Regions from separate parts of the Roseovarius sp. THAF27 genome, predicted to be linked through region 3. Evidence: riboswitches for the same ligand, from Rfam matches in the RefSeq annotation. Region 3 holds a riboswitch; each other region holds the start of a gene.
What was found. A riboswitch is a leader RNA that binds a small molecule or an ion and turns the genes downstream of it on or off. The one in region 3 is predicted to bind cobalamin.
Positions count from the first base shown of each region.

Region 1: linked by a shared signal. The riboswitch ahead of FIU89_RS05195 (aromatic ring-hydroxylating dioxygenase subunit alpha) and the one ahead of FIU89_RS17090 (TonB-dependent siderophore receptor) in region 3 are both predicted to bind cobalamin.
Region 2: linked by a shared signal. The riboswitch ahead of FIU89_RS06655 (hypothetical protein) and the one ahead of FIU89_RS17090 (TonB-dependent siderophore receptor) in region 3 are both predicted to bind cobalamin.

Region 1 covers NZ_CP045393.1:1,026,928-1,029,153, reverse strand. Annotated here, with positions in the region: gene nrdI (class Ib ribonucleoside-diphosphate reductase assembly flavoprotein NrdI) at 1-119, opposite strand, end outside; gene nrdH (glutaredoxin-like protein NrdH) at 124-345, opposite strand; cobalamin riboswitch at 447-640, opposite strand; cobalamin riboswitch at 767-974, shown strand; gene FIU89_RS05195 (aromatic ring-hydroxylating dioxygenase subunit alpha) at 1,089-2,226, shown strand, end outside.
Region 2 covers NZ_CP045393.1:1,330,973-1,333,198, reverse strand. Annotated here, with positions in the region: gene FIU89_RS06660 (Mrp/NBP35 family ATP-binding protein) at 1-637, opposite strand, end outside; gene FIU89_RS06655 (hypothetical protein) at 1,165-1,437, opposite strand; cobalamin riboswitch at 1,539-1,728, opposite strand; gene FIU89_RS06650 (GNAT family N-acetyltransferase) at 1,806-2,087, opposite strand.
Region 3 covers NZ_CP045393.1:3,445,958-3,448,183, reverse strand. Annotated here, with positions in the region: gene FIU89_RS17090 (TonB-dependent siderophore receptor) at 1-1,409, opposite strand, end outside; cobalamin riboswitch at 1,534-1,745, opposite strand.

The DNA.
Region 1 (2,226 bases), 1.8 Mb from region 3:
GTGATCTGCGGGACAGGATCGCTCGCGACACGCGGCAGCCGCCGTGCCGGCAGGTCCAGCTTTTCGACGAAGCGCCGCGTGTTGCCGGACCCGCTCGAGAAATAGACCAGCCCCGCCATGCGCTCAGCAGAGCCGGCCGATCATGTCGGGACGGAACCCGGCCCAGTGATCGTCTCCGGCGACGACGACAGGCACCTGCCGGTAGCCCAGGTCCTGCACGTGCTCCATCGCGGCGGTGTCCTCGGTCAGGTCGACGATGTCATAGGCGAGGCCACGGGCGTCCAGCGCTCGGGTCGTTGCGGTGCACTGCACGCAGGCAGGTTTGGAATAGACGGTGATGCTCATGGTGCTCTGTCCCTTGTTTTGGTTTGCGAATGGCGGGACAGGACACGGGAACAGCAGGCCACCAGGGCCCCTGACACGCGCCCGGGCCCTCCGCCCGCGGTCGTCGTTCACTGCGCCTTGGCAGGTCTCCTGGCTCGCGGCTCTTGCGCCTTGGTCCGCCTTCCCGGTGTTGCCTCACCAGTGGTTCCGGACCTTGGCTTGCCGCTTACAGTTGCGGGGGCAGCGCCGGTGTCGCACCGGCTTCCCTTTTCACCCACAATGTCGAGTCGCGGGCACCAAAGCAACACCATATTGGGTACTGGCACACGAAACTGTCAATATATAGTTTACCTTGCTGCAGCGATTTTTGTCCCATCGTGCAGGATGTCTGATTCACTTCAGCGAGTGTCGCAATTCTCATATTGCGCCGCCCGGCCTGTGATAATCGGGGAAGTTGCAAGGTGCCGCCTGCGGGCGGAGAATTGGGAAGCCGGTGAAATCCCGGCACTGCCCCCGCAACGGTAACGGTGTTGCAACGGGCGCGGTCACGACCACTGGGGAAGAGGAGCCCCGGGAAGGTTTCGCGCCACGAGGTCCCGCACAAGGGCCGCACCGGAGTCCGGAAACCAGCCTTGCAATGACGTCAAACCGCGGGAGGCGGTGCGGGCGCTGCTTCGGGTCCGGCTCCTCGCTTGCCGCACCTGTGGACCGCGCGTGCCGACCTCCTGCCCGAATTTGCCGCGGGGCGCGGCAGGAGGCCAAGGATGAACACCCAACCGATCAGCGAATTGCTGGCGCGGCGTCGGCCGGGCCATGCGCTGGAGCAGGCATTCTATACCGATGCGGACGTGTTCCGCGCGGACATGGAAAACATCTTCTACCGCGACTGGCTCTTTGCCGTGCCGGCCTGCGAACTGCCCAAGCCGGGCAGCTTCGTGACCCACCGCGTCGGCGACTATGGCGTCGTCATCGTGCGCGGCGCCGATGGCGAGATCCGCGCCTTCCACAATTCCTGCCGCCACCGCGGCTCGGTTCTGTGCAAGGTGGCCAAGGGCAACGCGCCCAAGCTGGTCTGCCCCTATCACCAATGGACCTACGAACTGGACGGGCGGCTGCTGTGGGCGCGGGAAATGGGGCCTGACTTCGACCCCACCAAGCACGGGCTGAAGCCGGTGCATTGCCGTATCCTCAGCGGGCTGGTCTATATCTGCCTGGCCGACGATGCGCCCGATTTCGACGCCTTCGCCGAACTGGCGCAGCCCTACCTGCAGGTGCATGACCTGACGAATGCCAAGGTCGCCTTCGAGACCTCGATCGTCGAGCACGGCAACTGGAAACTGGTGTGGGAGAACAACCGCGAGTGCTATCACTGCGGCGGCAACCATCCGGGCCTCTGCCGCTCCTTCACCGACGACCCCAACGTCACCGGCATCGAGGAAGGCGTCACCCCGCCCCATCTTCAGGCGCATTTCGACCGGCTGGAGGCACAGGGCGTCCCGTCGCAGTTCCGCATGTCGGACGACATGCAATACCGCCTCGCGCGGATGCCGCTGCTGCCCGGCGCCAAGAGCTTTACCATGGACCTCAAGCCCGCCGTGTCGAAATGGCTGGGCCGGGTCAGCGATGACACGGCGGGCACGCTGCTGAAATACCATTACCCCACGACCTGGAACCATTTCCTGCCGGATCACTCCATCGTCTTCCGCGTCACGCCCCTGACGCCGATGACGACCGAGGTCACCACCAAGTGGCTGGTGCACAAAGACGCGGTCGAGGGCGTGGATTACGACGTCACGCGCCTGTCCGAGGTCTGGGTCGCCACCAATGACGAGGACCGCCGCGTGGTCGAGGACAACCAGCTTGGCATCCTGTCCCCGGCCTACGAACCCGGCCCCTATTCCC
Region 2 (2,226 bases), 2.1 Mb from region 3:
CGACCTGGGCCATCATCTGCTGCAACGCCCCCATCAGCATAGGCCCCCGCCACACCACGGCGCGATCCTCCTCGATCATCAGGCCGATGGACATCATCTTGACGCCATGCGCCTCCAGCGGCGTCAGGATCTTGCCGTCCGGGCTCTGGGCGCGTTCGGTCACGCCCATCATGCGCGGCTGGCTCGGCCCGTGGATATCGGCATCGAGCAATCCGACGCGCCGACCCGCCCGCGCTAGCGCCACCGCCAGGTTCGACGCCACGGTCGACTTGCCCACGCCACCCTTGCCCGACGCCACCGCGAGAATCGATTTCACCCCGCTCGGCCGGATCGAGGCGCTGCCGCCCTCGGGATGCCGCCCGACCTTCAGCGTCGGCGCGGGCGCCTCGGGCGCCTCTGCGGTCAGCGCGACCTGCGCCGATGTCACCCCCTCGACCGACAGCGCCGCACGCTCGGCGGCGGCCCGCAGCGGTTCCATCCGGCGGGCCATCTCGGGGCTGGGCGCCTCCAACACGAATCGCACCTCGCCGCCTTCGAGTCGCATCGCGCGCACCATGTCGCGCGAAATCACCGTCCCGCCGTCCGGCAATTCCAGCCGGTCCAGCTCTCGGCGCACATTTTCGAGTATTTTCGTCATGCCCGGTCTCCATGCATCTGCGGCGTTGAAAGTGGCACTTCCAGAAGCAGGTGCAACCCCCGTTTCAACCCCGCCCAAAAAACTGGCAAAGCGGTGATTTCAAACGTAAAAAATGATCCGATCTTCTATGCGCCAACTGCATAGCTGCGTTGCAGCAAAACGTATTGTGCATGCGCAGCATATCGCTATCTTTAACTCAACAGCGAACGGAAACGGTCACAGCGCCGAACGCTCGCGAAAACAATCAGGTGCCTCTCCTCCCGTTTGGTACCTGTTCGGGATACCGCCTCTCCTCCCTTGTGCGGTCCCGGCAAGACCTGGGTTCCCTTGGAACCCAAACCTGACGAACGGTCCCTTCCTCCTCCCTGGGACCCGACGTAAAGAACGGCGGCGCCTCTCCTCCTCCCTGGCGTCGCCGTTTTTTCTTTTTTACCCCGACAGCGTTCGCAAGGCCCTCGCCGCACCGCCCCCGCGCCGGAAATCAGCCAGCGACCCCGCCGCCATGCGGCGGGATCAAGGCGTTGGGATCAATGCACCACCCTTGCGGCCCGCCCGCGCCGGCCCCGCGTCATCGGCGCGGCGTGGCGCGCCTCCTCCAGCACGCGGGCAAACGCCCTCGCCGCCGCGCTGTCGGCATTCCGGACCGCGGGTTCGGCCAGCGCCTCGCGCACGACCCCCGCCGTGACGGCGCCGGGATAGCCAAAGACCCACTCCAGGAAACCCAGCCGCGCCACGGCCTCGGCCTCGGCGCCGGTGGCCCCACTGCGCTCCAACCCGTTCATGATCGGTGTCAGGCTCATGCTTTCTGCTCTTCCTCCGGCCGCACCCCGGGCCGGACTGGGGCGAGGGAAGGCCGCGCGAGAACCGCTTTTCCGGTCCACCGCCCGCACCGCCCCCCGCGGTTCGACGTCGTCCCAAAGGCTGGTTTCCGGGCTTGGCGGGGGTGCGGATACGCGCGCCTTCCCGGGGCATGTCGCCCCAGTGGCCATCTGCGGTATCCCCCATCCTTACCGTTGCGGGGGCAGCGCCGGACTTGCACCGGCTTCCCAATTCTCCGCGACCTGCGCGGCACCTTCGGGACTCTCACTTTGCCGCCAAGCGGCCCCTGACGCAACCCGCGATTGCGACGTTGAAGCGCCGCGCGACGACACGCGCCACACCTTCTAGCTCAGGCCAGAACGTCCGCCCACTCCGGGTGCCGGCGAAACTGCGACGCGGCAAACGGGCAAAGCGGCGTGATCTTGCGCCCCGCCGCGCGGGCATCCTCCACCGCGCGGGTCACCAGCGCCAGGCCCACGCCCTTGCCGCGATAGGCGTCGGGCACGCCGGTATGGTCGATGATCATGCCCGCGCTTCCCAGCTTGGAATAGGTCAGCTCCGCCTCCGGCCCGTCGTCGATCCGGGTGACATAGCGCCCCTTGCTCTCTCCGTCTTCGTGTTCGATCTGCATGTCTATACTTCCCTGGCTGCGCGCAGCATGCCGCAGCGCCGCAAAAAGGTCCACAACTCGGCACAGCGCAGGCTCCGCGTACGAAACCGCCCCGAACGCAAAACGGCGCCCCGCCGGGGCGCCGCCTCAAACCCACGCG
Region 3 (2,226 bases):
AGGAATTGTTGTTCCACACCGAAATCCCAGCCTTCGCTCTGCTCGGGTTCCAGGTTCGGGTTGCCAATGAAGTTGTTGGAAAAACCGAATTGTTCGAACATGGTCGGGTTCTGGACGCCTGTGCCGTAAGAGGCGTGAAGTCGCGTGGTCTGACTGGGCAGCATGTACGACACACCGACAGCGTAGGTCGTAAAATCCTCGAACTCGTCGTTGAAATCATGCCGGACGCTGGCCTGCACATCAAGACTGTCGGTCAGGTTGCCCTGGTATTCCGCCACGAGGGCGGTCTGCTCGCGCGTCTGTTTGATCAGCTGGCTGGGTGCGAAGACGAAGGCGGGGTTGTTGTTGACGAACGTCTCCCGCTCCCACTCGGCGCCGAGGGTCAGGATGTGGCGGGCGGTATCGACCGCGCCGCCATCCAGCGCGACGCTGCCCTTGTAGCTGATTTTCTGGCGTGTCTCTGTGGTGTCGCCCGACTGTGCGCCGGTGCCGTTGAAACGATCGGTCTGGATGTCTGCAAAAGACAGATCCAGGCGGTTTCTGAAACGACCGCCGAACGTGTCGAGCTGGGCGTAGATGGAGCCGAAGGTCTCGGCCGTATCGGACCCGGAAAAGTCATCAACGAGGATCTGTCCGGCAGGTGTAAGCGCGGTGTAGATCTGGCCGTCGGAGTCCGAGTCGCTTTTCACGTGCCGTAGCGTGCCGCCGAAGGTCAGGTTTTCGGTCGCGTAATAATGGACGTTGAGGTTGTAGGTCTCGTTGAGATCACCGTCATCCTCGCCATTCAGGCCCGACACGTCATAGCCGCCGGTCTCCCGGCGCGTCGCGGAAAAGCTCAGAGCAAGTTTTTCGGTGCGCTGCCGCAAGGCCAGGCTGACTTGCGTCGTCTCGTCGGTGCCGATCTCGAACCCGGCTTGCCCGCTGAAGCCCGGCTCGGTCGCGCGCTTGGTGGTGATCGAGATCACACCGCCGATGGCGTTCGAGCCGTAAAGTGAGGTTTGCGGCCCGCGCAGGACCTCGATGCGCTCGATGTCGGCGCTGAGAAGACCGCTGAAATCGTACTCGCCCTGGCTGGGCGAGGCCACTTCCACGCCGTCGATGATGACCAGCGTGTGGTTGCCTTCGTGGCCGCGCATCCGGACCTGGGTCAGGCCGCCGGCGGGGCCGGTCCGCGAGACGGAAACACCGGGCAGCGAGCGGATGATGTCGACCGCATATCGTGACCCGCGATCCTCGATATCCTCTTCGGTCAGGACAGTACCGGCACGGCCGTAGGCGCTGCCTTCAATCGGGGTCAGACCGCCGGACACGAAGATCGTTCCGAGGTCATATGGCGTGTCCTGCGCAATGGCGGGCTGGGTGAAAAGGGCGGTGGATGCCGCAAGCGCGGCTTTGAATGAGCGTGACATGGCGTGTCCCTCCGGATCTCGCGTGACGCGATGGCTTTTGTTTGTGCCTTTGGAGGGGTGACTCCGCAGACGGTGATATCGTCACCGCTACGGAAAGTCCGTTGTCGAAACGCGCCCCGCGTTCGGACAGGGTGATCACCTCGGCAGGTCTCCTGACTTGCGGGTCAATGCTTGGCCGGGTCTTCCCATCATGCGCCGCATGACAGTGACATGGTCCGGCTTCGCTCTCCGCCTACAGTTGCGGGGGCAGTTGCGGATTGGACGCCAGACGCGTCGCACCGCATTCCCTATTATCCCGCCGGAAAACCGCCGGGAACCGAAGTGAGTCGATGGTTAATGGATGAAATGGTCTGAGAAAAGATAAAAATCGAAGGCTGGAAGGTTTCATCCGCAGCCGGGTGGTACACTGAAGCCCGGGCCCATTCACGTTTCACATGGCAAAGCCGTCGATCCCGAGCTTCTCATTCGGGTGGCGGACCGCTCAGCCTGATCGAAGAACCGGCACGGTCGTTTCCGCGTCGTCCGACACCGCCATGCTATGGACCATTGTCCGAAACCAAATGGCTCAGATCTAGAGAGGCTCCGGTCATGCCCACTGTGGTAACGTCGTGATCGGCGAAATCGGAATGTTCGTCGCGGGTGCTGGTGCCCCCCTGTCTCACCGTGGAGGCGGCCATACGGGCGGGTTCGTAGGAAACACCCTGACGGATTTGATTGAGCCGCGGTCTTGTCCATGACGCTTGGTCTAGATTAGGAAGGATTGAATGTGGACTTGCCCTGGAAAAGTGGAGAGCACCAACTGAGGAACCAGGAGGTG